DNA from 4 places in the Vibrio alginolyticus NBRC 15630 genome. Region 3 is predicted to be linked to each of the others. Evidence: predicted binding sites of a transcription regulator. Region 3 holds the regulator's gene; each other region holds the start of a gene.
The links. Region 3 encodes CRP, which controls carbon source genes, mostly activating them, when cyclic AMP is high. Its sites were predicted from a motif close to TGTGANNNNNNTCACA; they were not measured.
Positions count from the first base shown of each region.

Region 1: deoD (purine-nucleoside phosphorylase) is a predicted target of CRP. The motif match lies at 3,918-3,933, and genes of this name have one in related genera.
Region 2: ectA (diaminobutyrate acetyltransferase) is a predicted target of CRP. The motif match lies at 6,245-6,260, and genes of this name have one in related genera.
Region 4: N646_RS16595 (glycogen/starch/alpha-glucan phosphorylase) is a predicted target of CRP. The motif match lies at 3,228-3,243, and genes of this name have one in related genera.

Region 1 covers NC_022359.1:124,085-132,283, forward strand. Annotated here, with positions in the region: gene N646_RS15855 (L,D-transpeptidase family protein) at 1-468, opposite strand, end outside; gene phrB (deoxyribodipyrimidine photo-lyase) at 475-1,890, opposite strand; gene N646_RS15865 (MerR family transcriptional regulator) at 1,913-2,713, opposite strand; gene N646_RS15870 (YbgA family protein) at 2,703-3,653, opposite strand; gene deoD (purine-nucleoside phosphorylase) at 4,052-4,762, shown strand; gene N646_RS15880 (lactate dehydrogenase) at 4,833-6,302, shown strand; gene N646_RS15885 (tetratricopeptide repeat protein) at 6,469-7,953, shown strand; gene N646_RS15890 (GGDEF domain-containing protein) at 7,937-8,199, shown strand, end outside.
Region 2 covers NC_022349.1:482,115-490,313, reverse strand. Annotated here, with positions in the region: gene N646_RS02165 (arylsulfatase) at 34-1,599, shown strand; gene tnpA (IS200/IS605 family transposase) at 1,797-2,231, opposite strand; gene N646_RS02155 (aspartate kinase) at 2,402-3,823, opposite strand; gene N646_RS02150 (ectoine synthase) at 3,910-4,296, opposite strand; gene ectB (diaminobutyrate--2-oxoglutarate transaminase) at 4,311-5,576, opposite strand; gene ectA (diaminobutyrate acetyltransferase) at 5,611-6,144, opposite strand; gene N646_RS02135 (BCCT family transporter) at 6,460-8,118, opposite strand.
Region 3 covers NC_022349.1:2,028,517-2,036,715, forward strand. Annotated here, with positions in the region: gene N646_RS09270 (ABC transporter ATP-binding protein) at 1-1,283, shown strand, start outside; gene N646_RS09275 (TIGR02444 family protein) at 1,280-1,768, shown strand; gene N646_RS09280 (hydrolase) at 1,856-2,863, shown strand; gene N646_RS09285 (YheU family protein) at 2,897-3,109, shown strand; gene N646_RS09290 (phosphoribulokinase) at 3,235-4,104, shown strand; gene crp (cAMP-activated global transcriptional regulator CRP) at 4,345-4,977, shown strand; gene N646_RS09300 (DUF1338 domain-containing protein) at 5,114-5,905, opposite strand; gene astD (succinylglutamate-semialdehyde dehydrogenase) at 6,154-7,611, opposite strand; gene astA (arginine N-succinyltransferase) at 7,640-8,199, opposite strand, start outside.
Region 4 covers NC_022359.1:281,769-289,967, forward strand. Annotated here, with positions in the region: gene malQ (4-alpha-glucanotransferase) at 1-393, opposite strand, end outside; gene N646_RS16595 (glycogen/starch/alpha-glucan phosphorylase) at 511-2,964, opposite strand; gene malT (HTH-type transcriptional regulator MalT) at 3,699-6,407, shown strand; gene N646_RS16605 (polyprenyl-phosphate transporter) at 6,986-7,903, shown strand; gene N646_RS16610 (hypothetical protein) at 8,147-8,199, shown strand, end outside.

The DNA.
Region 1 (8,199 bases), on a different replicon from region 3:
TGGAGGAGTCCATGTAGGGTTCGGTCGTTTTTGGCTGATACGCGTTGTCATTACTGGGGTATCGCGCCCTATTCGGCCAATTCCGACAGGAAATACATGGACAATATTCTCTCCTTTCGGAAAGTAATATAAGCGCAGCTCGGCTAGATTAATAACGATACCTTTATAAGGTACGTCTGGGAGGATTAGCTGTGTCGGAATAGTAAGAACATGCCCCTCTTCTGGTAAGAAGGGATCCACGCCTTTGTTTGCGGCCATTAAACCTAGCATACCCACATCGTAGAGCTTAGCGATATTTGCCATGGTTTCGCCTTCTTGCACGACGTGGTTTTCAAGGCGACCAATTAAACGGCTTCCATCCTCTGGTAATTCGTACATCTTAGCGAATGATAGACCACTCACTAAAGATAACGACACAGATAGCAGGGTACGTTTTGCGAAACTCATTGATCGCTTTTTGCTAAGCATTTCACTCTATTCCTTGGCACTTTTAAAGAGCTGTAAGGTTATCTCTCTTTCTGTCTTGTGATCAACCATCGGCTTGTGATATTCCAGTAAAGAAAAGCCCTCCCAAGTCCAAGGTTTATGGATGTATTTGTTCGGTACACTTTTGATTTCTGGTACCCAGTGGCGCACAAATTCACCATTAGCATCGAACTTTTCGCCTTGGCTTATCGGGTTGAAAATACGAAAGTATGGCTGCCCGTCACAGCCCGTAGAAGCAGACCATTGCCAGCCACCATTGTTCGCTGCAAAATCGCCGTCCACCAGCTTACTCATGAAGTACGCTTCTCCCCATCGCCAATCAATATGTAAGTCCTTGGTAAGAAAGCTCGCGACAATCATACGTAATCGGTTGTGCATCCAGCCTGTTTGATTGAGCTGACGCATTGCTGCATCAACGATTGGGTATCCTGTTGTTCCTGTCTTCCATCGCTCAAAGGCTTTCTCATCATAGGACCACTGGATTTTATCCTCCCAATCGATAAATCCTTTGCCTTTGACGAGTTTTGGTTCGAAAACCAATAGGTGCTGATAAAACTCACGCCAAATGATCTCACTTAGCCAAGTTGCTTTCCCTTCTGTAAGGTCATTTTGTTGATTTTCAGCATACAAACGAGCAATACACTGCCTTGGTGATAGTGCGCCAATCGCAAGGTATGGAGACAGTTGGCTAGTGCCATCAATAGCTGGAAAGTCTCGCTCGCTTTGATACGCGTCACTGCGCTCCCGTGCAAATTCCCTAAGCTGCTTCAAAATATCATTAGTCGAAGCCAGCCAGTCTTCACTGGATTCTCGAGGATAGCTAAATGTGAAGCTTGAATTAAATCGAGCCGACTCTAATTGTTCGAGTACCTTTTTATTGAGTGGCGCTTGCTCGTGAGGTTTTACTACCGTCGGCATATGGAACTGCGTTAACCAAGCACGCTTGAATGGCGTAAATACCTTAAAATATTCGCCTTGCTTATTAAGAACCGTCGTTGGCGCGTGCACACATTTGTCATGAAACAGTTCAAATTCGATATCGTGAGAAGCTAACGCTTCACTTACTTGTGTATCGAGCTCTCGTTCGTTCACCTCATAGTGAATGTTTGCCATGACAGACGTGGCTTCAAGTGTTTCCGCCCACCCACTAATCACATCTGTACAATCGGAAAACGACGGCACCTCTTTGTACAAAAAAGGAATATTAAGGCTTTCAAGCTCCTCGTTAAGACAAGCTAAGCGACGAGCAATGAGGTCTGCCTGCATCGGCGCCATGTGATGCTCCCGCCACTGCTCTGGCGTCGCGATAAAGCAAGCGACGACAGGCTGACCTGAATCCAATGCCGCTTTGAGTGCCGTGTGGTCTAACGTACGCAAGTCACGTCGAAACCATACTAAAATCATGGTAGCTCCTATCTTTTGTCTACTAAGTTAGGTGTAATTTCTCTATCACTTCAGAGCACCCCATCCGATCACCTAGCTGTGCGTGAAGCATTTTGATGGACGCTACTTGTTTAGCAGCTAGTGCTTTATTGGAGAAAAGGTAGATAAACGAACCATTTTCAATGACCTCGTGATCTAGTAGACCAGAAACATCATCAACCTTATCGATCAAAGTCGTGTGATACCCTTGTTCACAAAGCTTCGCTGCTTGAATCCAACTCTCAGATTCTCTGTTTTGTTCAAAGCTAATGAGCAGACACTTTCCTTTGGAAGCGGCTTTGTTTTCAGAATCGATAACAAGGGCAAGACGAGTGATCAAACAAGTCTGAAATAACCCCACCTGCAAGGATCGCAACGATCCTTTTACCATATCTAGCGCATCAAATACTGGGCTAATAAACTGATCAATAACGAGTTTTAGTGGGTACTCTTTAAGAACAGAGGCAAGTAAACTCTCTGCTTTTCCTCGATTCAGGGTAGACAGCGCAAGCAGCATGTTTTCAACTTCTTCGAGTGTGCGAACCTCGTTTTTGACTTCGACATCGGCGCTTTTTCCTAGCAGCCCCTTCACTTTACCAATCGAAATCCCCTTCGCGAGCCAACTCTGGACTTCGCGAATCGTATCGAGATCTTGCTGGCGATAGAGTCTGTGTCCTTTTTCAGTTCGCTGAGGCTGGATCAAGTTGTATCTTCGTTGCCAAGCTCTCAGCGTAACTGGTTTTACACCCGTGATTTCTGCGACATCTCGGATCGCGTATAGTTTTTCTTCTGAACTACAAACCATAGCGTAATCTCATCTCCTGCGGATACGGTTCTAAAAACTTCTGTTTTGATAAATACTCGTCTGGGTAAGTATTTAAGTAATGCTTAATCAACGTAAGTGGTGCTAGCAGAGGCAGCATTCCAATACGGTAGTCGTGAATCACTGTCGCTAACTCTTCTTTTTCTTCTTTAGTTAGTGAGCGTTTGAAGTACCCTTGTAAATGCATCAACACATTTGTGTTATTTTTGCGGCTAGCCCGATTCGTTAACGCCTTCATCAGTCCTAAACGATACTCTTGGTAAAAGTCTTCAATTTCATAATTAGCGACATCGGCAACTAAGCGGCCAAGGGATCGGTATGACTCTGGGTGGTGTGCCATTAACGTCAGTTTGTAGCGCGAATGAAAGTCGATGATTTTGCCACGAGTAGGCTCACCATCCATCGAGTCGTAAAAGTCATTTAGACAAAATACTCGAGTAATAAAATTTTCTTTCAATACAGGGTCGTTAAGTCTGCCATCCTCTTCAACAGGCAACCAAGGCATTTTTTGCATCAATGTTTGTGTATACAAGCCAACACCTTCTTTCGCAGCACTGTTCTTGCTGTAAACCTTGACTCGCTCCATGCCACAAGTTGGTGACTTGGCACAAACGATGTAACCACAAAGCTGCTCGCTTTGAAGTTCATCTACTTTATTGGCCGAGTAAGTGAGCATATTGTCGGTATGATCATTTTCTGGATTTTTGGTTTCAACCAATGCAACACGCTCTTCATTAGAAACAAGACGAATTGTTGGACGGGGTACTGGCATACCTACGCCGACTTCAGGGCATACCGAAACAAAGTCAAAATACGGGCTGAGCTCTTTAGTCACAAAGTTGCTCACCTTATGACCAGAGTCAAAACGCACTCGTTCACCCAAAACACACGAACTGATACCTACTTTGATTGAAGATTCCATGATGACGCATCCCTATACAAAAAGTTTTGTTGTATAACTTATAGCAAGCCTTTCCAGATTGTACAAGAAAATAAGTTGTACAATTTAATCGTTTTACTTCACTCGAAAGTATTTCGATCAACCAGCTTTCAGAAAAAAGTTTGGCCCAAAAACAAAGAATTTGTGCGCGCAATCGACAAACTGCTCAAAAGCAAATCGATTGCTCTTTTGGTTTCAACAGATTTAGTTATCAATAGGAGTTGCAGTTTCTAAATACGTGGTTTTTGTGACTAAGCTCTCAAGGGGCTACTGTACGTCCCGATATTATTGCCTCAACGAAAACGAACAAGTTCAACAGAATTGGTAATAGCGTTCTATAATAGAGGCGTTTTATCAAAACAAAACTTTGGAGAGCACTTATGGCAACCCCACACATTAACGCACAACCAGGTGATTTCGCTGAAACAGTTCTGATGCCAGGCGACCCGTTGCGCGCTAAATACATCGCTGAAACGTTCCTAGAAGATGTGAAACAAGTTTGTGACGTTCGCAACATGTTCGGCTTTACTGGCACTTACAAAGGCAAAAAAGTTTCTGTAATGGGCCACGGCATGGGTATCCCGTCTTGCTGTATCTACGTACACGAGCTAATCGCTGAATACGGCGTGAAAAACGTTATCCGTGTAGGTAGCTGTGGTGCAGTACGTGACGACGTGAAACTAATGGACGTTGTTATCGGTATGGGTGCTTCTACAGACTCTAAAGTTAACCGTATCCGTTTCAACAACCACGATTTCGCAGCAATCGCTGATTACGGTCTTCTAGAAGAAGCAGTTAACCAAGCGCGCGCTCAGGAAGTGCCTGTAAAAGTAGGTAACGTATTCTCTGCAGACCTGTTCTACACACCAGAAGCAGACATCTTCGAGAAGATGGAAAAACTAGGCATCCTAGGTGTAGACATGGAAGCGGCTGGTATCTACGGCGTAGCAGCTGACCTAGGCGCGAAAGCACTGACTATCCTGACAGTTTCTGACCACATCATCCGTGGTGAAAAACTAAGCTCAGAAGAGCGTCAGAAGTCGTTCAACGACATGATGAAAGTTGCACTAGAAACTGCAATCAACATCTAAGAACAAATAGTAAGTAATAATTTGCAGCCAGAGTTATGCTGGCTGCCCGAATTATCCCGAGGGGGCGATTGTGTCTAACGGCGAACTGCCAAAAGACGCAGATGGGTTACAACTCAACTTTTGTAAAACATTGGCGTGTGACAACTTTGGATTGAGTGATGCAAAGCGTTACGTTCTGCAACATGCGAACCCTAAGCGTCCGGCGATGGTATGCCGTGAATGTGGAGCTTTCCCCCCCTTACTTAATAATCGCGATGTCGTGAACGAACTTCATCGCCTGCGGCACGTCCACAGTGACGGGTTGCCTGCTTGCCGTAATGATGATTGCGACAACTTTGGACTTTCTGTCCACACTCACAAACACCTCTATCACGCTTTCGGTTACAGTGGCGATCGCCAACGTTACCGCTGTAAAGTGTGTCAAAGTACCTTTGTCGACAAGTGGTCTGGTGCCAACAAGAAGCTTCAATTTCAAGAGAACTTGATGGGTTTATTGTTTACGGGATATTCCGTACGAGAAATCTGCCGCAAGCTTAGTATTAACCCAAAAACCTTTTACGATCATGTTGACCATATAGCTAGCCGCTGCCGCCGCAAGCTGGCAACCATTGATGCGCGCTGGGTAAACCACGCAACGTATTATGAATTGGCCTCAAACTATATTGCATTGCAACCGAACAGCAATAATGGTGTGTATTGGATTGTTTCTGGCGAAGCGCATTCTGGCTATATTCTTTGCCAGCACGTCAATTATTCCGCTGATGAAGAGCCAATCGCAACGCTCGATCATAATCCTTACGATGAGGTGTCTCGTTTTGTTTCCCAGGAGTATGTAGCGGAAGCAAGTGAGCCGCTTGCGGAACCTTCTTATCACCTCAGAGAGCGAATTGACCAAAAATACCAAACAATTTTGGCTCGCGGTAACGTAGAAGACCCTCTTGGTAATCTATCTGTATTTCATTACCCTTCAAAAGGGGCATTAGTCCGTCCGCCATACACCTCGTATGCACACTATTTGCACGTACTTGATATGTGCTGCCCAAACAAACGTGTATCTCTATACATGCCTCAAGATCCCCTACTACGTTCAGCTGCACTGAGCGTTTGTTTACCTCGTATTAAAGAGAAAAGTGTCGACTTGATGTACGTAGAAGAGGACGCTAGTTGGGACATGAGCACTCCCTTTGGCAAAGTCGATATCGCCTATATGAGTTGGTGGCGCGATCGTTGGGCAATCTCTAGTCAAAACGAAAACCACAAAGGCATTTGCTACCTCGCTGGCGATCAAAATGAGCCTGAAAAATGGTTTAACGTTGCGACAACTCGTCATGTGAAGTTTTATCAAAACCGCTTTCAGATTCTTTTCGAAAGCTTCATTAACGAGCCACGTCGCAAATTACGACCTGCTGGTATTTTACCTCTTTTAGATATATTCAGAGCTTGGCATAATTTGTGCTATCAGGATAAACAAGGTCTTACCGCTGCACAAAGGTTAGAAGTCTCTGATGCACCTTTGACAATCAAACAGCTCCTATCGTAGCTATTCTATTGGTAATTTAGATGTAGTAATTAGGGGTTGTAACGGTATACATTACGGCCCCTGATCGTTTACCAAAACGTTATCCGCATCGCTTTGGTAAAGAAACATGCATCTAACCACTTAATATTAGGTGTGATTTCCAGTTCGATAGTCATGGATGTGAACGTTGGATAAAAACCAAATTCAGCTAGAAGATGATCTCACTAAGCTTAAAGGCCAAATAAAATCGGCCCCTAAACATACCTTTAATATTGCGCAGCAATATCGTATCCGCGCGGAACAAATTTTATTTGTGGACGGAGAGATCAAAGCCTTACTCATCATGGCGCAATGCTGTTGGTGCCTAATGGATTACCGACAAGGCTTAAAACTCGTCAAAGACGCTTACAGCAAACAAACACAGCTTGAAACCGACGATCATCTCCCGGAAATTCTCCATCTTTTTGCTCTCCAATATTGGGGCCAAGCAAAGTATTATTCCGCGCAACAATATTGGATTAATGCGCTCGAACAATCTGCTCTCGTTGATGATGTTGAAATTCAAATCGAATCTCTAATTGGGCTTGGTAATGTATGGCGCATCACTAATGAACACCAACTTGCCGCTTCAACTCATGAGTTAGCCGTTAAAGTGGCAAACAATGTTCGTATTGCTTGGTTAGAAGGTAAAGCGCGCATCTTATTAGCTTGGGACTATTACTTACTAAATAAGTTTGTCGAGATGCTTACGGTACTGGATGGAGCAACCGAAGTATTAAAAGATCATGATGATAGTACATGGCAAGCCGAGATCTGGGACTTTAAAGGGTTAGCACTGCTTGGACTAGAACGCCTTGATGCGGCCGAAGAAGCCACCCAAAAAGCCCACCAGCTCGCCATTGAGCATGACCTCGTTTGGATGAAAGCACACTCTTTTATTAGCCGAGCAAGACTTGAGCTTTTGCGCCAAAATACAGACAGCGCTGCCAAGTTGCTACTTGCAGCAGAAGAGTCTGCACTCAGTTTCGACCACGGTGAGCTACTCAGCCAAATTTGCTTCCAACAATCACGAGTCGCTGAAGAACAAGGTGACTTTGAGTCTGCGTTTAACGCGTTCAAGAAATACCGTAAGCACGCACTCAAAATGCTCAAAGAACAAACTCATCGAATCAGCATGGATAAAGCAAGAGGCTCTAAACGCCAACTAGAGCAGCGAGCACGTAAGCTGATCAATCATATTCGCTCTCAACACGAATACGACCCTGAAAAACAGTTCTCTAATGTCGTTTCTGAGACCTACTGGTGGGAACAGTTAGTTTTGTTTAAAACGGAGCTCAAACGCTCTAACCACGCCATCATTATGATTCAGCATTCAAACCCCGAAGTTCTCGATGTTTGTACCGAGCTCGTTCATGCATTGACAACCTCCAGCGACCTCATCTCGAGAATTTCCAGTAACAGGCTAGCAATGTTAATTGCAGAAAAAGGTCAAGCAGCAGAAGAGGTCTACCGCACTGTCCAAGCGATGTTAGACATCTATCCATGGAAGCGACGCGGAATCAAAGGCCCGAAACCGATACTGTATTTGCAAGATATCCTGACCTTCCCATTCACGTTAGAACAGCTCGAAGAAAGTTATATTGAGGTAATGAAGAATGGAACAACTGCTTAGCAAGGTGACTGACGCAGGTATCGATCCTTCTTCCGTTTCAGGTGAAGAAGCGATTACGCTATGGGAACACATAGGGTTACATATTGCGTCAACAAACCGAGAGAAAGCGCATTGCTATATCATTAGCGCCGAGTATCGAAGAGAGATCAAACAGCTCAACGACAGCATTAGTGAATTGAAACAAGCGCTTGAGTTGCTTGTTTTACCAGAGGATGTAGAAGATATTCTTTCTGTGAAAGCAAGCTT
Region 2 (8,199 bases), 1.5 Mb from region 3:
GCTTATCTTTACTCTCAACAATCTGGAGTTTTTATGGCAAATCAATTGAGCAAAACCGCTGTAGGCGCAGGACTGTTAGCGGCGTCTAGTGCTGCTATAGCAGCAGACAAACCGAATATACTGGCAATTTTTGGTGACGATATCGGCTACTGGAATATCAGCGCATACAACCAAGGTATGATGAGTTACAAAACGCCAAACATCGACCGTATCGCGAATGAAGGTGCGTTGTTCACAGATCACTACGGACAACAGTCTTGTACTGCTGGTCGCGCTGCCTTTATTACGGGTGAAGAGCCATTTCGTACGGGTTTGTTAACAATTGGTATGCCAGGCTCTGACCACGGCATACCTGATTGGGCACCAACCATTGCAGATCTGTTAAAAGAACAAGGTTACATGACGGGTCAATTTGGTAAAAACCACTTAGGTGACCAAGATAAGCACTTACCGACAAAACACGGCTTTGACGAATTCTTCGGTAACTTATATCACCTAAACGCAGAAGAAGAACCTGAAACTTATTACTACCCTAAAGACCCAGAGTTTCGTAAAAACTATGGCCCTCGTGGTGTCATTAAGTCTTATGCCGACGGTAAGATTGAAGACACTGGCCCGATGACACGAAAACGTATGGAGCACGCAGATGAAGAGTTCCTAGAGAGCTCTTTGGCATTTATGGAAAAAGCAGTTAAGGCGGATAAACCCTTCTTTATTTGGCATAACGCCACTCGTATGCACGTTTGGACTCGCTTGCAGGAAAAATACCAAGGTAAATCAGGTGTAAGCATTTATGCCGATGGTATGCTGGAACATGATGATCATGTAGGTGTTTTACTCGACAAGCTGGATGAGCTAGGTGTTGCAGACAACACTATCGTTATCTACTCAACGGACAACGGCGCAGAAACCATGACTTGGCCAGATGGTGGCGCAACACCATTCCATGGTGAAAAAGGTACAACTTGGGAAGGCGGTATGCGTGTTCCTCAACTGGTTCGTTGGCCAGGCGTCATTAAGCCAGGAACCAAGATCAATGAAATGATGGCACACCAAGACTGGTTGCCTACATTATTGGCAGCTGCTGGCGTACCTGATGTAAAAGAAAAACTGGCAGAAGGCTACAAAGCAAATGGCAAAGAATGGCGTGTGCATTTAGATGGTTATAACTTCATGCCATACTTTGAAGGTAAGGAAGAAAAAGGCCCTCGTGAGTCGCTGCTTTACTTTACGTCTAATGGTGAATTAAACGCTGTCCGCTGGAATGACTGGAAACTTCACTTTGCAACGCTTGAAGGGAACCTAAGTAACGCAGTTCGTTTTGCTCCGAACTGGCCTAAAATCATCCACCTACGCGCTGACCCATTCGAAAAAGGCCCAAGCGAATCACAAATGTACTTGCGTTGGATGGCTGACAACATGTGGCTATTTGTACCTGTACAAGACGTTGTGGGAGAGTTCTTTAAAACACTTCCAGAATACCCAATGCAGCGTGGCACAGCGATGAACCCTGCTTCACTAAACTACGACTCTCTAAAAATGCAAGAGAAGCTGCAACAACTAGACAAAGTTGAACAAGAAATCAGCAAGTTTAAGTAAACTAAGTTAACGTTAGTTAATCAGTAACATAAGCCAGCAGACCATTCTGCTGGCTTATGTGTATCGCCACATAGGAACTTACTTAAATCGCCTGTTTAGCCTATACAAAGTGGGCATTGTGAGTACAAACTGAAAAGTAAATTACCACCTTCTAAAGAAGGTGGCTTTGTGTGAGCCCCCTAAAAGGGGGCCTTTGTTTAGTCCAGCGCCAATTGCTGCTGCTCTACTCGCTCTTGCTTCTCTTGATGTCTTACATATCGGCGTATTATTTCTTCATTGATTCCAACACTATCGACAAAATAGCCTCTTTGCCAAAAGTGATTACCCCAAAGCCTGTTCTTCCTAAGGTGAGGAAACTTGCTAAATAGCTTTAAGGCTATTTTGCCTTTCAATACCCCCATCAACTTGGATATCGAAAGCTTTGGTGGGACCTTTACAACTAAATGTACGTGGTCAACTTGTACGTTTAGCTCTACGACTTCACATCCAAGTTGATTACAGTAAACATAAATACATCGATAAACTTCTTTACCTATATTGTTCTTCAAGATCCTAAATCGATACTTTGGCGTCCACACTATATGGTATTGACAACGCCAAAATACGTGGGAAGCTTGATTGTATCTACTCATGTTATTTGTCCTCTTTGACTTCTGGAAAAATCAAAGACGCATTTAGCATGAGTAGTTTTACAGGCAAAGCCGAAACGGATGATAACCACCTACTGAAGTAGGTGGTTTAGGGCTGAAAACAAAAAAAGGAGAGCTAACCTGCTCTCCTTTGTATTTTAACCGTGGATAAACTAAGCCACATTAACCGATTTAGCTACACTGCTACTTTGGAAAAACTCATCATGCAATGCGCAAATCGCGTGCTGGTATTCCTTATCACCGACAACAAATTGAACATTTACATTTCTCAATGATGAGTGCAGTGCAACTGGCGTAACGCCATTATTCATCAATGCAAGCACACCTTTCGCCAACGTCTTGTTGGTATCAATTTGAGAACCGATGGCTGAGATAAGCGCGACCATACGACCTTTAATCGAGGCATTCGGATAACGTTTCTCGGCTTTATACAATACTTTGTTTAAGCTATCAGTACTGCCACCTAGATAGTAAGTAATAGAGTTAGCGTTCATCTCTTTACCAACCAAACTTACACGAGCATCGGAGATGATTTCCATCAATTCGTAACTAACGTTATCGGCTTTTCCTACCATTGCTTGGTCAAACAAATGCAGTGCAAATACTTTTTCTTTACCTGCGATGATCTCGACTTTGTCTTCTTCTGGGCGGTAGCTTGAAGAGATCAAAGTACCTTCGTGTTCAGGTTCGAATGTATTTTTAATCTGTAGCTCAATACCACTTTCACGTAAACCCGCAGCGGCATTTGGGTGAATCGCTTCCATGCCAAGGTTAGCAAGTTGGTCTGCTACGTCATAGTTTGTACTACCAATTGGTAATACTTTTTCAGGGCCAACAACGCGTGGGTCTGCTGAGCTCAAGTGGTACTCTTTGTGAATTACTGCTAAATCCGCTTTTGTTATTGCTGCAATTCGGCTAAATGTCATCTCACTATAACCTCGGTCATAAGTGTGCATTAGGCCCTCTTTACAGTAAGCATAACCTGTCACGATTGGCAGTTCTTTTGATACATCGATATCAGCAAACGCGTCACTGATCGACTCATCAAGGCTTCTTGGCGCTTGATTATCCCAACCAGACAGGTCAACGAACTTAGCGTTAATACCCATATTTTTTAGTTTTAGTGCTGTGTTGTAAGCACTATGTGCCTCACCGATAGACGAGAGAAACTCTCGAATTTGAGGCAAGTACTGGCGCAACGAAAATTGACCGTACTGACAGGTTTCTAAAATATTCGCGATACAGTTTTTCGCTTCAGCAATGCGGGAGCGAATGAATTTATCCGCACGGATACGATTCATTGGGTCCGCAAAAATATTTTCATTGGTCAGCAACATACGGCTTTCAACGTACGCTAACGCTTCTTCCCATTTGTCGTCGCGTTTCGCGATAAGCTGATAAACGCCTGGTTTACTGGTTTTTTTACACTCGAGCAGCGCATCGGTCATACCACCGTATGCAGATACGACAAAAATACGATTGTATGGTGTTTTGGGACGAAGAATAATATTGTCGAGAACAGCATCAAATGCTGTCATTGATGTACCGCCGATTTTTTCTACGGTAAATGTCATGATAAGCCTTTTTTGATTGGTAACTTTAAAAAGAAAAAAGAAGAGATAGTAAAGTGTGGGGTGGCAAAGCACCCCACCATCATCTTTTAGTCAACGAGAGGATAAACACCGTTTTCATCGTGCACTTCAGCGCCAGTAATCGGTGGGTTAAACACACACGCCATTACCATTTCTTTATTCTTATAAGCTCTCAAGTAGTGCTCATCGTGTTTATCAAGGATATATAATGTACCTGGTTTGATTGGGTACGTTTCTCCACCTACAACTTCAATCTCACCTTCACCACTCATACAAAACACCGATTCAAGGTGGTTTTGATAGTGAATATGAGTTTCTGTATCTTCATAAATCGTTGTGATGTGGAAAGAGAAACCCATGTTGTCGTCTTTCAACAACATGCGGACACTTTCCCAGTTATCTGAAACAACACGTCGTTCGCTGTTGCGGCATTCATCTAGAGTTCTGACGATCATAATTAAAATCCTTATTAAGATGCTTGTTTGAAATGTTTCGCAGCGATAGTCTCTACTGCATTTTCAAAGATGCTTAGTCCTTGATCTAGCTCTGATTCGCTGATGGTTAGTGGACAGAAGAACTTCACAACTTCATCGTCTGGACCCGCTGTCTCTATCACCATTCCATTCTCGAAACAGTTTTTCGCGATTTCAGATGCCATGTCACCATTGATACATTCAATACCAACCATCATGCCGCGGCCTTTTTTCTGCACAAACATTTGTGGAAAGCGACGAACACAACGGTCAATCACTGCACTCACCTTGTCTGAACACTGCTTGATGTGTGTTTCAAAATCATCGTTTGCCCAGTAAATTTCTAGTGCTTTTGCAGCAGTAATAAAGGCGTGATTATTGCCACGGAACGTACCGTTATGCTCGCCTGGCTTCCACTGGTCAAGCTCAGGCTTAAGTAATACGACAGCCATCGGCAAACCGTAACCACCGATCGACTTCGATAGCGTCACGATATCCGGTTGGATACCAGACGGCTCGAAACTAAAGAAAGTACCGGTACGTCCACAACCTGCTTGAATGTCATCGACAATCACAAGAATGTCATTGGCTTTACAGATTTTGCTCAAACGTTGTAACCACTCGTTTGAAGCAGCATTTAAACCACCTTCACCCTGCACAGTTTCAAGAAGTACAGCGGCTGGTTTATCCATACCTGCAGAGTTATCATTTAGCATGGTTTCGAACAGCGCAAGACCATCTACGCCAGCGTAACCTTCAAATGGAATACGAGTGACGTTACTTAGACTAGAACCGTTACCTTGTCTGTGATGCTGGTTACCCGTTGCAGCCAGTGCGCCAGCAGTACAACCATGGAAACCGTTAGTAAACGCAACGACGCTGTCGCGGCCTTTTACTTTTTTAGCCAGCTTCAATGCCGCCTCAACAGCGTTAGTACCTGTTGGGCCCGTAAACTGAACCTTGTAATCCAAGTTTCTTGGTTTAAGGATGTAAGTATCCAACGCTTCCAGAAACGATGCTTTCGCTTCTGAGTGCATATCCAAACCGTGAGTAATACCGTCCATTTCAATGTACTCAAGCAACGCTTGTTTTAGTACTGGATTGTTATGGCCGTAATTTAGAGATCCCGCTCCAGCAAGGAAGTCTAAGTATCGTTCACCTTGTTCTGTTTCTAGCCAGCAGCCTTTCGCTTTACGAAAAACGACCGGGAAATTGTTTGAATATGAGCGTACGTTGGATTCCTGCTTTTTGAAAATATCCATGATGAGACCGTTTTTATTTCCTATTGTTTGAGGATTATTTGAGAGGAATGCGATACAAATATTCTGTATCGTGTTTGCCTTTAAAGTGGGCTTCTTCATCCAAAAATGTGCTTACTTGGCCAGAATTGCCGTTCATCGCATCTAACTTTTTGAACAGTGCCCAAGAGGCTTTATTATCTTCCGTGATGGTAGTTTCTACCGATTTAACACCGCCTAATTCCTCTCGGGTGAGAAGTTCTTTCAACATGCGGAATGCTAAACCATGACCTCTAAAGCGAGGTGAGACTGCAACTTGCCAGACAAATAAAACGTCTTGCTCGTCTGGTTTCTGATAACCGGAAATGAAACCTGCGATTTCGCCTTTTTGCTCAACCAAAATACTGGTTTTGCTGAAATGCGTAGACTGTAGGAAATTGCAATAAGATGAGTTCATGTCCAATGGAGGACAGTCTGCAATCAAGCTGTAAATGTCGTCACCATCAGAGATTTTAGGCTCACGAAAAATCCATTTTTTACTTGAGTCTTCTCCAATCTCTGGATAAAGGACCCAAGGTGCTGATGTGATCATGTGAAAATACATATCCTTTGAGGTCTAATTAAATTTCCTTTTTATTATGGGCATCCCTCGCGACTAAAAATCAAATAATCCGCCTTTTTATCGGTATTTTTGTGATTCAAATCACAAAAATAAACCTATTAACCAAAAGTTAAAATAGTTCGAGGTCTAATTTATTAAATAGTCACCTAAATGCACAGTACAAAAAACAACCAGAATAAGACCGTTTTCCATGCTGTTCATTTCTCAGAGAAAAATAGAAATCCAAAAAAAAAGCGGCATGCTTTCGCATACCGCTTTTATCAATAATTTAACTGCTGATACTAGTTATTTTGATTTCTTAGAAACCGCCTTTGGACGAGGTTCATCCATCAAACCTTTTATCAAAGATACCGTTGCAACAAGTAAAACAATAGTAAACGGTAAACCAGTCGTCACCGCCATTGCTTGAGCAGCAGCTAGACCACCACCCAACATCAATGCAATCGCAACCAAACCTTCAAACGTACACCAGAACACGCGTTGTGGCGTTGGTGCATCGACCTTACCGCCCGCAGCAATAGTATCAATAACCAGTGATCCTGAGTCAGAAGAGGTAATGAAGAACACCACGACTAAGATAATGCCGACAAAAGATGTTATCTCAGCCAATGGCATAACATCTAACATGGCAAAAAGTTTTAAAGGTAGTTCTGCGTTAAACACCGCCTCGTAGCCATCATTAACGTATTGGCTAATTGCGTTACCGCCAAAAGCCGTCATCCATAACACACAAACTGAAGATGGGATAAGAATAACGCAAATAATAAACTCACGAACTGAACGACCGCGAGACACACGTGCGATGAACATACCCACAAATGGTGACCAAGAAATCCACCACGCCCAGTAAAACGCCGTCCAGCCTTGAGAGTAATTCACATCCTCTCGTCCAAATGGCATAGATAAGGCAGGGATATTAGCCACATAGGAAACGATGTTCTCGAAGAAACCAGTTAAAATCGCAATCGTCGGGCCAACAACAATAACAAATAGCAATAGCAGCGCTGCAAGACCCATGTTGATTTCAGATAAGATTTTCACGCCCTTATCGAGTCCAGCCACAACAGAGATTAAAGCGAGCGCAGTAATACCAATAATCAATATAACCTGCGTGGTATTGGTCATTGGGACATCAAACAGGAAGTTCAAACCCGTTGCGGCTTGAGACGCACCGTAGCCTAGCGATGTTGCTAAACCAAAAACCGTCGCTACCACTGCAAGAATATCGATAATATGACCAGTCCAACCCCATACACGCTCACCAAACAAAGGGTAAAAAATTGAGCGCATGGTGAGTGGCAAACCTTTGTTAAATGAAAAGATAGCCAGTCCAAGAGCCAAGAGCGCGTATATTGACCACGGATGAAGTGCCCAGTGGTAAATCGTCGCAGCCATCCCTAATGCCGAAGCTGCAGTTGCATCGCCCTCTGCACCACCTAGCGGTGCCCAGTCAGTACGTACACCATTCTCAACGCTCACGCCACCAATCGCAGAACTAAAATGGGACATCGGTTCTGATACACCGAAGAATACGAGACCAATGCCCATACCTGCAGCAAATAGCATTGCCAACCATCCGGCATAGGAGTAATCCGGTGTTGCTTCAGTACCACCGATTCGCACACGGCCCAATGGTGTGAAGATCAATCCGACACAGACAATGACAAAAATATTACCTGAAGCGAGAAAAAACCAGTCTAAATTGTGTAACAAACCCGCTCGTAGGTCTGCAAAAAACGGCTCTACCTGTTCTCGGAATAATAGTGTTATCACAACAAACATGACGATTGCTAAGCCAGAAATTGCAAAAACACGGTTGTGAATATCAAGGCCAAATGGGCCTACCTTTAGCGCAACGTTATCCTGACCAATTTGATAGTCAGTATCTATTGCGTTTACTTTTCCATCGGGGCGTTGAATGCCACCGTTATTATCGGTGCTCACGGATAATCTCCTTAAAAATACGTGACCAAGTTTAAATTACTTTCGTCGGAGTTCGAGTAATGAAACGTCTTCATCACTACC
Region 3 (8,199 bases):
TTGGTCGCATCATTCACATCGAGAATCAGCAGCTGAACGAATACACGGGTAACTACTCGTCATTCGAAAACCAACGCGCACAAAAGATGGTGTTACAACAAGCGATGTTTGAAAAGCAACAGAAGCAGATGTCTCACATGCAAAGCTACATCGACCGCTTCCGTTACAAAGCCTCTAAAGCACGCCAGGCTCAAAGCCGTATTAAAGCTTTGGAGCGCATGGAGAAAGTGTTACCAGCTCAATTCGATAACCCATTTAGCTTCCAATTCCGTGAGCCAGCTGCGCTGCCAAACCCAATCATGATGATGGATGAAGTATCTGCAGGTTACGGTGACAACCTCATCTTAGAGAAGATCCGCTTGAACTTGGTTCCTGGCAGTCGTATTGGTCTACTCGGCCGTAATGGTGCGGGTAAATCGACATTAATCAAGCTGCTCTCTGGTGAACTTAACGCGCAAGGTGGTGACCTAACTTACTCACAAGGCGTGAAAATTGGTTACTTCGCTCAGCACCAGTTAGAAACGCTTCACCCTGAAGAAACGCCGCTGCAACACATGATGCAAATCGCACCCGATCAAACCGAACAGCAGCTACGTGATTACCTAGGTAGCTTTGGCTTCCAAGGTGACAAAGCACTAGAAAAAGTTGCGCCGTTTTCTGGTGGCGAAAAAGCCCGTTTGGTATTGGCTTTAATTGTGTGGCAAAAGCCAAACCTGTTGCTACTTGATGAACCGACCAACCACTTAGACTTGGACATGCGCCAAGCACTTACGATGGCACTGCAAACATTCGAAGGTGCGATGGTGATTGTTTCGCACGACCGCTATTTACTGCGCGCTACGACCGATGACTTGTATTTAGTGCATGATCGACAAGTTGCTCCGTTCGACGGTGATTTAAATGACTATTATAAATGGTTAACCGAACAACAAAGAGCGGAACGCAAAGAAGCGCAGGCTGCGCAGCCAAGCAAAGATACGGCCAACAGCGCAGCTGCGAAGAAAGAGCAAAAACGTCGCGATGCAGAGTTTCGAAAACAGACAGCGCCAATTCGCAAAACGCTGACACAACTAGAAAATAAAATGGATAAGTTAGGTGCTGCACTGGCCGAAGCTGAAGAACAATTGGCGGACAACTCACTGTATGCGGCCGAAAATAAAGCTAAACTTAACCAAGTGCTGGCACTTCAAGCTTCCAGTAAAGCTGAGCTCGAAGAAATTGAAATGGAATGGATGTCTGCTCAAGAAACGTTGGAGCAGATGGAGCTAGAGTTTAATCAATGAGTAATCAACACGCTGAATACACACTCACCCTAGAACACCTTTGGCAGTTTAGTCTGCAATTTTATGGTGTGCGAGAAGTGAAAGAGGCGTGTTTATCATTACAGAACAACTACCACGGTAACGTGAACCTACTCCTGCTGCTCAGATGGCTCGATGAGCAGCAACTCATTTTCCAAGAAAAAGACTGGCCCTTGGTGCAAGACTGTCTAGGTAGGAGCGAAACTTTACTTCACTCCTTTCGCGACCTTCGTCGCCACCTTAAGTCTCAAGTCAATGACGCTTTGTATCGTGAGACCTTGCAGTTTGAGCTGCAACTAGAAAAGCAGCAACAAGCGGATTTGGTGGACTGCATTAACTCACTTGCACTACTCAAAAATGATGGTGACCCACTGACGTTGAGATACTGTCGTCAACTCGGTGGGGAGCATTTGCAGCAAGCCTTTGCTATGCCGGTGCCAAACATTCAACCACCAAAACGCCCATAAATCTGTAGAATACCTATAATCTTTATAAAGGATTATATTAATAAGTTCTTCAACGGACACCGAAGGACCGCATAAGAGCAGTTAGGTATGACACAATTTTTCGCAGCCGCCGGGATCAAAAACCCGCATCTCCAAACGCTTTTGCCGCGTTTTATTCGCAAAAAAGCGTTATTTACGCCGATTTGGCAAACCCTCGATACATCCGATGGCGACTTTCTCGATCTCGCGTGGAGCGAGGACCCAACCCAAGAGCCTGCACAAAAAAAGCCGATTTTTGTTTTATTTCATGGGTTAGAGGGGTGCTTCTATAGCCCTTATGCCAATGGGTTAATGAATGCATTTGCTCAATCTGGATGGCTGTCGGTGATGATGCATTTTCGTGGCTGCAGCGGTAAACCAAACAAAAAAGCACGAGCTTACCATTCGGGTGAAGTGACGGATGCTCGTTACTTCCTAGAGCACCTTGAACAACGTTTTCCTGATCACCCCAAAGTTGCGGTTGGTATTTCTCTTGGCGGTAACATGTTGGCGAATTATTTAGCCCAATATAAAGACCACCCTATTTTGAATGCAGCGACTATTATCTCAGCGCCTTTAGACCTAGCAGCGTGTGCAAACCGTATTGAACAAGGCTTTTCGAAAGTGTATCGCCGTTACCTACTCTCTTCACTCAAACGCAACGCGTTGCAAAAACATCACTTGTTGCATGGCGAGCTCGCTTTGTCTTACAACTCAATAAAACGTGTCACACGATTGTATGAATTCGATGATTTGATCACGGCACCACTGCACGGCTTTAAAGACGCACAAGATTATTACGACCAATGCTCTGGCTTAAGTAAACTACAACAAATCACGCTACCGACACTGATCATCCATGCCAAAGACGATCCGTTCATGACCGACGATGTGATCCCGAAGTTTGTTCTGCCAGATAACATTGATTACCGTCTCTTTGAGCACGGCGGCCATGTTGGCTTCCTGACAGGAACGGCGTTAAAACCTAAGTTTTGGTTGGAGGAAGCGCTGCCTGCGTATTACGAAAGTATCGCCGCAGATTACCTTTCTGCTGTATCCAAGCAACGAACGCAGTAAACTAGCCGCTCATCATAAAAGTTAGAGGTATTTATGATCATTCCATGGCAAGACATTGCGCCGGAAACATTGGAAAACTTAATTCGTGAATTCGTCTTACGCGAAGGAACGGATTACGGAACCGTCGAGGTTTCTTTGCAAGACAAAATTGATCAAGTTAAAGCTCAATTGGAAAAAGGTGAAGCGGTTATCGTGTTCTCTGAGCTACACGAAACCGTCGATATTCAGCATAAAACAAAATTTTAGACCCTTCACATTTTACCGTATCCCACTCGATGACAAGGTATTGTTACGTGCTATAGTGGGATATCGACCGTGCAGTAGTAACTCTACTGCACATTACAGGTAAGTAATTTTCGACAAGGTTTGTCATGTCAGCTAAACACCCAATTATTGCGGTTACTGGTTCGTCCGGTGCCGGCACGACCACTACATCTGAAGCCTTCCGTAAAATGTTCAATATGATGAACGTTAAACCCGCATGGGTTGAAGGCGATAGCTTCCATCGCTTTACTCGCCCAGAAATGGACATCGAAATTCGCAAAGCCCGCGAGCAAGGTCGACACATTAGCTACTTTGGCCCACAAGCTAATGACTTCCCGGGATTAGAAGAGTTTTTCCGTAAGTTCGGGCATGACGGTACTGGCAGCGTGCGCCGTTATCTGCACACGTTTGACGAAGCGGTTCCCTACAATCAAATGCCAGGCACGTTTACACCGTGGCAAGACTTACCCGAAAACAGCGACGTGCTGTTTTATGAAGGGTTACATGGTGGCGTGGTCGATGGCGATGTTAATGTTGCTCAACATGTGGATTTCTTAATTGGCATGGTGCCGATTGTGAACTTAGAGTGGATCCAAAAATTCGTACGTGACACTCGCGATCGCGGCCATTCGCGTGAAGCGGTAATGGACTCAATCGTGCGATCCATGGACGATTACCTCAACTATATCACTCCGCAGTTTTCTCGTACTCACATCAACTTCCAGCGCGTACCGACCGTTGATACTTCCAACCCACTTAATGCAAAAGGCATCCCTAGTTTGGATGAGAGTTTTGTGGTGATTCGCCTACGCGGTATCAAGAATGTCGACTTCCCATATCTGCTGGCCATGATTGATGGCTCATTCATGTCACGCCACAACACGATTGTCGTACCCGGCGGTAAGATGAGCTTTGCAATGGAGCTCATAGTTCGGCCTATCCTACAACAGCTCATCGAAACAGGGAAAATTGGCTAAAAACCTGCCTGCGAAGATGTTTACTTTTCATACCGTGATCATGTGCACAGTTTTGCTTACAAAATCTCAATCATGGCACGATTAAAATCAAGAAATCGTTTTCGAAAAAGGATACTATTTCTTACCGAAACACAAGAGAGCTTGCAGCATATAAAAAGTGCTCTTATTCTAGTAGGCCTAATTCAGGCTTAGCTAAAATATGGATAGCGCAAGCGTACCCTGCAGAGGAAGTGAGATATTATGGTTCTAGGTAAACCTCAAACCGACCCAACATTAGAGTGGTTTCTTTCACACTGTCATATTCATAAGTACCCTTCAAAGAGCACGCTAATTCACGCGGGCGAAAAGGCAGAAACTTTGTACTACATCGTTAAAGGTTCTGTTGCGGTTCTTATCAAAGACGAAGAAGGTAAGGAGATGATCCTTTCTTACCTAAACCAAGGAGACTTTATTGGTGAACTTGGTCTATTCGAGGAAGACCAAGAGCGCACAGCTTGGGTTCGTGCTAAATCTCCTTGTGAAGTTGCTGAAATTTCTTTCAAGAAGTTCCGTCAGCTTATCCAAGTAAACCCAGACATCCTAATGCGTCTTTCTGCGCAGATGGCTCGTCGTCTTCAAGTAACTAGCCAAAAAGTGGGTGACCTGGCGTTCCTAGACGTAACTGGTCGTATCGCTCAGACGCTTCTGAACCTTGCAAAACAACCAGACGCAATGACTCACCCAGACGGCATGCAAATCAAGATCACTCGTCAAGAAATCGGTCAAATTGTTGGCTGTTCTCGTGAGACAGTAGGTCGTATTTTGAAGATGCTAGAAGAGCAGAACCTAATCTCTGCTCACGGTAAAACCATCGTGGTTTACGGTACTCGTTAATCTCAAACTAGAGTGACACGAACAAAATTATAAAAGCCACCAATGGCAACATTGGTGGCTTTTTATTTGCTCATGACCAAATGAGATAGGGTGCAGCGAACACTAATGAGTAAGCTTAACAGGTTAACCCTAAAACTTAGCCATTCGTACTTTCAAAGATTTTGTCAGCTGAAGCGGCCACGAAACCTGGGTACAAATCACCATTTTCCATCGGATAGCGCTTAGCAAATTCATAAAACCCGCCAGGGATAATTTCAGTGCCTTCGCTAAAACGAACCGCTACTTTATCTGCCATGGTCGATGACTGCTCTAGCAACACCTCAGGAGTGCCCTTCACTTCACCACCATTTTCATTAATGGTAAACCCAGCGGTACGCAGATGATCGTTTACCTGCTTCACTTCTTCATATTCATTGAGCTGGTTAACGCTCACCGTGAAGTGGTTTGCTCCGTAACCATGCGCCGCAAGCCAAGATGCGTACTCACTTTCTTTAGCCAACGTTTGGTAATCAGCAAAGCTTAAATCCCACAAGCGTCCACCATGTAAGAATGCGCTATCGTTCAGCTTGTCAGCATCGACTTGTGCCACCAAATTTTTCACAATCTCTTGTAGCTCAGACGAGCACTCTTCAACTTTTAGCTCACTAATAAATACTTTAGGTTTCTTCGGATCTGGGTGCTCATAGTGCTTAGCAACCAGCTTTTTGCTTTCGAAAACGTAATCACCACACGCCTTGTAACCAATAGCTACAAATGGCTTAGCTAGAGTTTCAATACCAAGAGGCGCGATATTGAAGGTACGTAAAGCTATATGATCATTAATCAGAGGCTCATCTTCTTGAAGCAGCTGATGCACTTTAGCCGCCGAAGGGCAAAGACGTTGAATGTAATCTTGCCATAGCGATTCAAATAACACATCGGGCGTCATAACGACTCCTTGTTACGAGATGTAGAGTTTAAAGGTAAGCGGAAGTTGGCTGCTCGTTCACAACAAAAGTTGTCCAGAATAATGAACGAGCAACCATCAACCTGTGACGGTAAATGCCAGTCAGTCAACACGCTTTTCCGAGTCTTTGCTCACTTTTCGTGTTCTGCCAACGATCACTACAACCCATACCTAAATGATGCGCCGGCAAGGTGAGCCGCAATGCATAGTTGCGACTCTATTATTAAATCTTATAGCGCTACACCTGGACTCAATGTTGCAGGCAAGACAGTTTCTTGACCTTCCATTGATGCCATTGGGTACGCACAGTAATCTGCTGCGTAGTAAGCGCTTGGACGCAAGTTACCCGACGCCCCCGGACCACCAAATGGTGCATCACCACTTGCACCCGTTAACTGGCGGTTGCGGTTCACGATGCCGGCACGAATGTGGTCCACGAAGTATTCCCACTCTTGGTCGTCGGTTGAAACCAAGCCAGCAGATAAACCAAAGCGCGTATCGTTTGCTAGCGCTACGGCTTTGTCTAATCCTTCGTAGCGCACCACTTGCAGAAGTGGGCCGAAGTATTCTTCATCTGGTAACTCAGCAATGTTCGTTACATCAATGATACCAGGAGAAACAAACGCCGCCTCTCCTGCTTTCGCTTCAATCAAGCTTTCACCGCCAAGAGACTGTAGATTAGCTTGTGCATCAAGAATAAACTTGGCTGCCACGACCGAAATTTGCGGTCCCATAAATGGCGCAGGTTCTGCAAATGGTTGGTCTACGCGAATATTGCGTGTCGCTTCAACGAGCTTGGTGATAAGCGCATCGCCTTTTTCACCCAATGGCACATACAAACGACGAGCACACGTACAACGCTGCCCAGCACTGATAAACGCTGACTGGATGATGGTGTAAACCGTGGCATCCAAATCACCATATTTATCAGAGATCACCATCGGGTTATTACCCCCCATTTCTAGTGCGAGCATCTTGCCTGGTTGACCCGCAAATTGACGGTGTAATACATGCCCCGTATTCGCGCTACCCGTAAACAGTACGCCATCAATGCCTTTTGCGTCAGCTAGGGCGATACCAGTTTCTTTAGCGCCTTGAACAAGGTTAATCACGCCTTTCGGCAAACCGGCTTCTTCCCATAGCTTCATCGCCAATTCACCCGTCCATGGCGTTTGCTCAGACGGTTTGAAGACTACCGTGTTACCAGCCAGTAGCGCTGGCACAATGTGACCATTTGGTAGGTGGCCTGGGAAGTTGTAAGGACCAAACACCGCCATCACGCCCAATGGGCGGTGGCGCAATACGATTTGGTTGCCTGCTGCTTCACGGCTCGCCTCACCAGTGCGGTCATGATAAGCGCGAATCGAAATGGCAATTTTACCTGCCATGGCTGCTGCTTCAGTGCGCGTTTCCCAAATCGGCTTACCGGTTTCTTTGGCAATCACTTCGGCGATTTTTTCGCTGTTCTCTTTTACTTTCTCCGCAAAAGCCAACACGATTGCCTCACGCTCTGAAAATGGGCGCTTTTTCCAGTCAATAAACGCTTCACGCGCTGCAGATACCGCCTGGTTCACCTGCTCTGCCGTTGCACCTTTGCCTTGCCAGATCACTTCTTGGTTGTACGGCGACAGAGACGTAAATGCTTCACCCTGACCTTGTACCCATTCACCTGCAATCCAATGTGTCATTGTTTCTATCCTTAAATTCTGTCGTCTGTTACTGCGGAAGAAGGCGAACGAAATCCCCTTCTTCAACCGAAAGTGCATCCGCAACGTCTGGTGCGATCATTACGCTCTGTGTTTCTGCGTCATACGCCGCTTTAGTGACTGTCGCACGGAAGTTCTCGAAAGATGAATTACACATCAAGAAGTCTTGTGTGCTGGAATGTTCAGAGATTTTGACTTGCGCACGGAATGAATGACGTACCGACTCAATATTACGCAGATCACACTCAACCGTTGGGCCACCATCGAAGATGTCGACGTAGCCTCGGTTGGTAAAACCTTCACGCTCAAGCAGCTTCAGCGCTGGACGCGTGTTGTCATGTACTTGACCAATCACGGCTTGCGCTTCTGGGCTGAGCAGGTTGATGTAAATAGGCAGTTTCGGCATCAAGTCGGCGATAAAGCCTTTCTTGCCGATACCTGTCAGGTAATCTGCAAGCGTGAAATCGATAGAGAAGAAATGCTCTTGAAGCCATTGCCAGAATGGTGAATTACCCTCGTCGTCTGAAACGCCACGCATCTCCGCAAAGATCGTTTCAGAGAAGCGCTCTG
Region 4 (8,199 bases), on a different replicon from region 3:
CAAGTTCTTTGGCAATGCAAACACTAGAGGGCCACCCTCAGCACGCTCATCACGAACAATTTGGGACTGAAGATAGCCTTCAAGTACCTCTCCTTGTTCTGTTTCTAAACGCCAGCTGAATTCACTCTCACGAGCACTCGTACCTAGGTTTAGTTCCACTTCGACTGGTTCGCCGTCGCGTAAAACAAGAACAGGGGCTAGTACGTCTTTTTTATGTTTCTTTTCAGCAGAAGCCAGTAGTTTTTCATCACTGCTAGTATCGTAGCCAAGCGAAGCGAGCAAGCGGCGTAGCGTCTCCTCAGACACTTTCGCCTCATCTCCCCAAGCACTGACATAGCTATCAGCCAATCTCGCCATTTCCGCGACTTTCTTTAATGCTGTTTGTTCTTTCATCGCTTTCTCCGAAGGTAATACCAACACCTTCCATGTAGGGTTTTATTGTTATCAATAACTTCTTTTGGAAAATGACCAAAGGTAGCGCTTGGCTACCTTGGTCTTAACTAGGTTCTATTAGCGTTTCACCGCTTCAAGTTTCCAGATATTGTTCACGTAGTCGCGGATTGAGCGGTCTGACGTGAACTTGCCAACAAGGGCGGTATTAAGAATGGCCTTCTTCGCCCAGCCAGCTTGATCTTTATATTGTTCGCTCATGTCTTCGTGCGCTTTCACGTAAGATGCAAAGTCCGCAAGACATAAGTACGGGTCACCGCCGTCTAGTAGGCTGTCATACGTTGCACGCAGTAAGCCTGGTTGACCTGGTGTGAACTCTTCACCCAATAGCAAGTCCATTGACGCTTTGAGTAGGTGATCCGCATTGTAGTAATCAAATGGGTTGTAACCTTGAGCTTTCAGCGCTTTCACACCTTCAACATCTAGACCGAAGATGTAGATGTTCTCATCGCCTACTTCCTCACGAATCTCAACGTTTGCACCATCCATTGTACCGATAGTTAGCGCACCGTTTAGCGCCATCTTCATGTTACCTGTACCTGATGCTTCTTTACCCGCTAGCGAGATTTGTTGAGAAACGTCAGCCGCAGGGATAATGATTTCAGCCATGCTCACGCGGTAGTCAGGGATGAATACCACTTTCAGCTTGTTACCGATGCGAGGATCGTTGTTCACCTTGTCTGCAATCTTGTTGATTGCGAAGATGATTTCTTTCGCTAGGTGGTAACCCGGTGCTGCTTTTGCTGCGAAGAACACAACGCGTGGCGTACACTCAAAACCTGGTTCATTAAGAATACGGTGGTACAGAGACAGTACGTGTAGCAAGTCTAGATGCTGACGTTTGTACTCGTGCAGACGCTTGATTTGGACATCGAAGATTGCATTAGTATCGAGCTCGATACCCATGTTCTCTTTCACCCAAGTTGCTAGGCGTTCTTTGTTCTCTTTCTTCACTGCCATGAATTCTTTTTGGAATGTCGCGTCAGTAGAGTACTTCGCAATACCTTCAAGTTGCTCTAGTTTCGCTGGCCATTCTGGGCCGACTTTCTCAGTGATAAGCTGAGACAGACCTGGGTTACAGAACTTCAACCAGCGACGTGGCGTAATACCGTTCGTTACGTTGTGTAGACGTGTCGGGTACATTTCGTGGAACTCTGGGAATAGGTCTTTCTTAACCAATTCAGAATGAAGTGCTGCTACACCGTTTACTGCGTAAGAGCCGATTACACATAGGTTTGCCATGCGAACCATGCGGTGGAAACCTTCTTCGATGATAGAAAGCTTCTGTTGCTTCGCGACATCACCCGGCCACATTGCACGTACGTCTTGTAGGAAGCGGTGGTTGATCTCGTAAATGATCTCCATATGACGTGGTAGCAGGTGCTGGATTAGCGACTCTGGCCATGTCTCTAGTGCTTCTGGAAGTAGCGTGTGGTTGGTGTACGCAAATGTCTTAGAGCTGATTTCCCAAGCCGCTTCCCAAGCTAAACCTTTTTCATCCATCAGGATGCGCATTAGTTCAGGAATCGCAATCGTTGGGTGCGTATCGTTAAGCTGGATAGTCTCTTGCTTAGGTAGATCCGCTAGCGAGTAGCCCGCAGCTTCGTGGCGACGTAGGATGTCACGTACAGACGCTGCTGAGTGGAAGTACTGCTGCATTAGACGCAGTGTTTTACCTTTCTCGTGGTTGTCGTTCGGGTAAAGCACTTTAGTGATGTTACCTGCGTCGATCAGTGCGTGCTGAGCTTCGAAGTAATCACCATTGTTAAAGCTTGCTAGTGAGAATGGTGCAATCGCCTGACATTCCCAAAGACGTAGCGGGTAAACCGTGTCTGATTCGTAACCCACAATTGGAAGATCCCAAGGCATTGCTCTTACTGTCATGCCTGGTACCCATTTGCGAACTTCTTTACCGTTCTCGTTAATCACTTCAACGTGACCGTAGAAACCGATCTCTTGCGCAAGTTCTGGACGCGCAATTTCCCAAGGGTAGCCTTCTACACCGCGCCAAGCGTCAGGTGCTTCTTGCTGGCGACCATCTTTGAATGACTGTTTAAATAGACCGTATTCGTAATGTAAACCATAGCCGACAGTTGGGAATTCTTGTGCCGCACATGAATCCATGAAACACGCAGCCAGACGACCAAGGCCACCATTACCCAATGATGGGTCGCGCTCTTCTTCTAGCAGATCAGTTAGGTTGTAACCCAGTTCAGCCATTGCTTCTGTTACTTGTTCATACAGACCCATGCTGATTAGGTTGTTACCAGTCAAACGACCGATAAGGAATTCTAGCGAAAGGTAGTTAACGCTCTTCGCACTTTTAATGCGTGGATCTTCTTCTGTCGCAAGCAAATCTAGAGTAGTAAATTCAGCCAGAGCATGCCCCATTGCTAGGTACCATGCGCGGCTGTCTGCGTTTTCAATCGTATGAGCGTAAGTTACAGATAGGTGTTTCTTTACGCTTTCTTGGAACGACTTCTTGTCAAATTGTTTTTGTTGAGTAGGTTTCATTACGAAATTCTCACGTCTTTTGGTAATTCATCTGCCATACATCGTGCATTTACCTCTGTGAATAAACATCCTCCTAATTCTCATCCTTTGAAGGAGGAGGGCTGAGGGCGTAGAGGGGGTACCATTGCTAGGTTAGTGATCCAAATCTCAACAAAGTGAACTTTGCACCAGTTCTTAGTGATTTTGATCACAATGGAATGTGAGAAAGGTTAAAACCCGTTCATGACGCTTTTTATAGTCCACTCATCTGATGATGTGAAAATTGTAATATCGGTCACATTAACTCGGTCAGCGTAGAAGAACTTTTCGTAATCTATGTGCAACGCGATCTTAACGCTAACGAAACAAACGATATTTAAGTGACGACAATCACAAATAAAGGGCGTAGTTGATGGTAAATCCATCAACCCTTGAGAATTAGGAAGTGGATCAAAGTAACGAACATTTCTGATGTCGTAACATCCCACTCAGCTCACAGGATTGTACGCTTTTTATACAAACTAGAATTAGGCGATGTGAGTTATTTCTAGTTTTCGCTAGCTTTTATATCTAAGTGACCGTATGGAATGGTTTTTCAGACGGACGCAAGCCCCAACAGTAGCGACATTATCCGGCATTCAAACAGTGTTTTTGATGCTGATGACATCATTCAGTAAGACGGCTTTCAAGGGGGCTTTACTAGAATGATCACGTTGCAGTCATTTGGGTATACATAAATAAGGACATAACTACTAATGTGGATTCCATCTAAGCTTACTCGACCAGGACGCCTGCACAATGCCATCGTGCGCCCACGAGTGTTGGACTTACTACAGCAAGCGCCTTACTACAAATTGGTTTTATTCCGATCCCCAGCAGGTTACGGAAAAACGACAATGGCAGCGCAGTGGCTATCCGATAAGCCAAACGTCGGTTGGTACAGCATTGATGACAGCGATAACGACGGCTTTCGCTTTGTAAACTATCTGCTTCAAGCATTAAACAAAGCCACCAACTTCAGTTGCGCTAACGCACAAAAACTGGCGGAAAAACGTCAGATCTCGTCTTTACGCTCCCTATTTAGCGAAGTGTTCGCTGAAATGGCTGACTTTCATCAAGAGTGCTACGTGGTGCTTGATGACTACCATTTAATCACGAATGATGAAATCCATGAATCCATGCGTTTCTTCTTAAAGCACATGCCAGACAACCTCACCGTTGTGGTAACCAGTCGTGCAGCGCCGCCTCTGGGCACTGCAAACTTACGTGTTCGTGATTTAATGATCGAAATCGGCAACGAGATGTTGGCGTTTGATACCGAAGAAACCACTCGCTTCTTTAACCAGCGTATCGCCGATGGTATCGATGAAGACATGGCGAACAGCCTAAGAACCTATGTTGAAGGTTGGCCATCGGCGATGCAGTTGATCGCATTACAAGCCCAACATCAAAACCGCACATTGGCACAAACTGTAGAGTCGGTATCGCAGTTCAATCACGCGCACTTGTGGGATTACTTGGTCGAAGAAGTGTTTGACTTACTCGATCACGAAACTCGTCACTTTTTAATGCAAGTATCCGTGCTTGACCACTTCAATGATGAGTTAGTGTTTGCCCTTACCCAACGCGAAGATGCACTGGGAATGATTGAATCGCTTAACCGTTACGGCTTATTCATTTACCCGCTCGAAGGGGAACAGAACTGGTTCCGGTTCCATAACTTATTTGGCGAGTTTTTATCTCATGAGCGCCAAGCTCGTATTCCTCAGCAAGAAAAAGATCTCCACCGCAATGCTGCTATCGCTTGGTTACAACAAAAAGCACCACACCAAGCGATTCATCATGCACAAAAATCGAATGATAAGGACTTAGTGGTAGAGATCCTAAACGAATTCGGCTGGAAGATGTTTAACCAAGGCGAACTCAGCACACTGGAAAGCTCAATTAACAAGTTGGACGATGATCTGTTGTTCAGCCACCCAAAACTTACGATGCTCCGAGCATGGTTGGCTCAAAGTCAGCATCGTTATAACCAAGTGGGCCACCTGCTTGAAGAAGCGGAAGAGGAACACAAAAAGCGTAACATTGCGTTAGATATTCATTATCAAGGTCAAGCAAACGCGTTGCTTGCTCAAGTGGCTATCAACAGTAACCAACCAGAAAAAGCTCTCGAATTAGCGGAGCTAGCGCTTAGCCAACTTGATAACACTATTTACCGTAGCCGAATTGTGGCGACTTCGGTTGTTGGTGAAGTTAACCACGTGCTAGGTAAACTAGACCGTGCTTTGCCGATGATGCAACAAACTGAAAAGCTAGCTCGTCAGTATCAGGTATATCACCAAGCGTTATGGGCAATATTGCAGCAAAGCGAGATTTTAATTGCACAAGGTTACGTGCAAGCTGCCTTTGAACTACAAGATTCCGCATTTCGTCTGATTGAAGATCAGCAGCTTCAGCATGTTCCTCTTCATGAATTTTTGCTGCGTATTCGCGCGCAAGTACTTTGGTGCTGGAACCGACTTGATGAAGCGGAAGAATGCGCGTACAAAGGTCTGCAAATTCTCGAAAACCATTCACCAAGCAAGCACTTACATAGCTATTCGATGTTGGCGCGTATTGCGATTGGACGCGGTGAATTAGACAAAGCCGGTAAATTCATTGAGCACATCCAACACTTGATGAAACAGTCGACTTACCACGTAGATTGGACTGCAAACGCTTCACTATCGTTGATTCTATTTTGGCAAGCGCGCGGGAATACCGATGCAATGCAAGAATGGCTCAACACTGCGGTTCGTCCTGAATCGGCATGCAACCACTTTTCTCAATTGCAATGGCGTAACATTGCTCGCGCCCACATTAACTTAGGCCAATATACCGACGCTCGTGCTGCGTTAGATTTTCTCCAAGGTGAAGCTCGTCGCACTAACCTAATCACAGATACTAATCGCAACTTAGTGGTTGAAGCGGTCCTTTCTGCTCGCCAAAAAGATGAGGAGCAAGCCAAGGCACTGTTAAAAGAAGCATTAGTAATGACGAACCAAACTGGCATGGTCGGAAACTTCCTGATTGATGGTGCAACCATTGGCGGTCTGCTGGAGAAGTTGAGCCTCCGCCATGAACTGGGCGATCTTGAGCGTCACCGTGCTCAACAGTTAATGAAGGACATTTCATCGAATCAACGTAGCCGGTCAATTCACTTTGATGAAGACTTTATTGAAAAGTTGGTGAATCACCCTAATGTGCCAGAGCTAGTACGTACCAGCCCATTAACACAACGCGAATGGCAGGTTCTGGGACTGATTTATTCAGGCTTTAGTAACGAGCAAATCGCACAAGAGCTGGATGTGGCAGGTACGACAATTAAAACCCACATTCGCAACCTGTACCAAAAGCTTAATATTGCTAATCGTAAAGAAGCCATTGTGACAGCTGAAAATTTGCTGCAGTTGATGGGATACTGAACTGCTCGATAAACGGGTTAAAACGTAAAGTAAAACACAAGGGTTGGCGTAACACGTCAGCCCTTTTTTATGACTGACAGTAAGAGAAGTGCAATTTGCAAAGCACGTAAGTAACGTTGTTCATATAAAAAAATAGCCAACCGCAATAATCGCAATTGGCTTATATTTAGTGTGAACAAATTGTATTCACTAACAACGTCAGTTGGCTAGGTGACCCTCGGCTTAAGAAGGGTCGAGCAGTATTATGCATTAATCATGCCAAAATGCAAAGACTTATTTTTGGGCACAAGATCTCATATAAGCTGGATTTATTCACGCGCAAATTATCAAAATGCAATTTGACAATGCAAATTGCAATTGCACAATGCAACCAAGATTGATAATTGATAGTAGAGTTAATCATCTCAAAAATGTAAACCAAGCATTAAAAGCTCGTTACGGCGGCATTGTCTCTTGGCGGGTAATAAAGATAGGCAATAGATTGGATATAAAACCAAGTAGTTACAGCACTATTTCATACTTTTTTCATCGCAATGTTTGTATACTCTCTGCCATCGAAACGACTTAGCATTAGAGCAATGAACTACTTAATTACTTTCTTCAAGGGAATCGCCATGGGTGCAGCAGATGTTGTACCTGGTGTATCTGGCGGCACCATCGCGTTTATCACTGGTATTTACGATACGCTGCTTGAAAGCATTCGACGCATTAACCCCTCACTTTTCTCTATCTGGCGAAAAGAAGGGTTTAAAGCCGCGTTTAATCACATCAACGGATTCTTCCTAATCGCTCTGTTTGCCGGCATTTTCACCAGTATTGCAACGCTAGCAAAGTTGATTACTTGGCTTCTTGACACACACCCGATCCCACTTTGGTCATTTTTCTTTGGTCTAATTTTGGTCTCTGTGTATCACATTATTCGTCAGGTTGAGCAACGCGATCTTGTCCGCTTTGTCATTCTGCTCGTTGGTGTCGGGTTTGCTTATAGTATTACTGTGCTCAAACCTTTACACATGGAACCAACGGCCATTAACACCTTATTCGCTGGAGCTATCGCGATTTGTGCGATGATCTTGCCGGGTATCTCTGGCAGTTTTATTTTGCTGCTGATTGGCATGTATGCTCCTGTATTAGCCGCAGTGAAAGGTTTTCAAGTCGATACATTAGCGCTATTTTTGTCTGGCTGCGTGATCGGTTTACTGTCCTTCTCTCACTTATTGTCGTGGTTACTACGCAAGTTCCGTGATTTCACCCTGATGTTTTTGACTGGATTAATGATTGGTACGTTGCCAAAGATTTGGCCATGGAAAGAAACCATCACTTGGCGCACCAATTCGAAGGGCGAACAAGTGCCATTGCTACAGCACAACCTATCACCATTTGAATTTGAACACGTGACATCACAACCTTCTCAGTTAGTACTTGCTGTCGTAATGATGCTTGCAGCCATTGCTCTGGTTTTGGGTCTAGAGAAATTCGCAGATTCAGATAAATAACTTTGGTATCAAACACATACTGAACCAAATAAAAACGGAGCCAATTGGCTCCGTTTTTATCTATTGGCTAAGGGCAAAACATCTCAATTGAAAACTCTGCTGTATTTGATGCAATAAAGTCCGTCGCGTTACTAGGAAGCTGGTCACCGAGGTATAACGCACAATTTACCGAGGTCACGAGTTGGCGAGCGGCGCATCTGTGCTACGATGCTCGTAATGTTAAGTGATAAATGCTGAACCTTCATGAAAGTGTTACAAATCGCCGCTGTTTCAGCCGCATTAGTTGCGGGATTTTA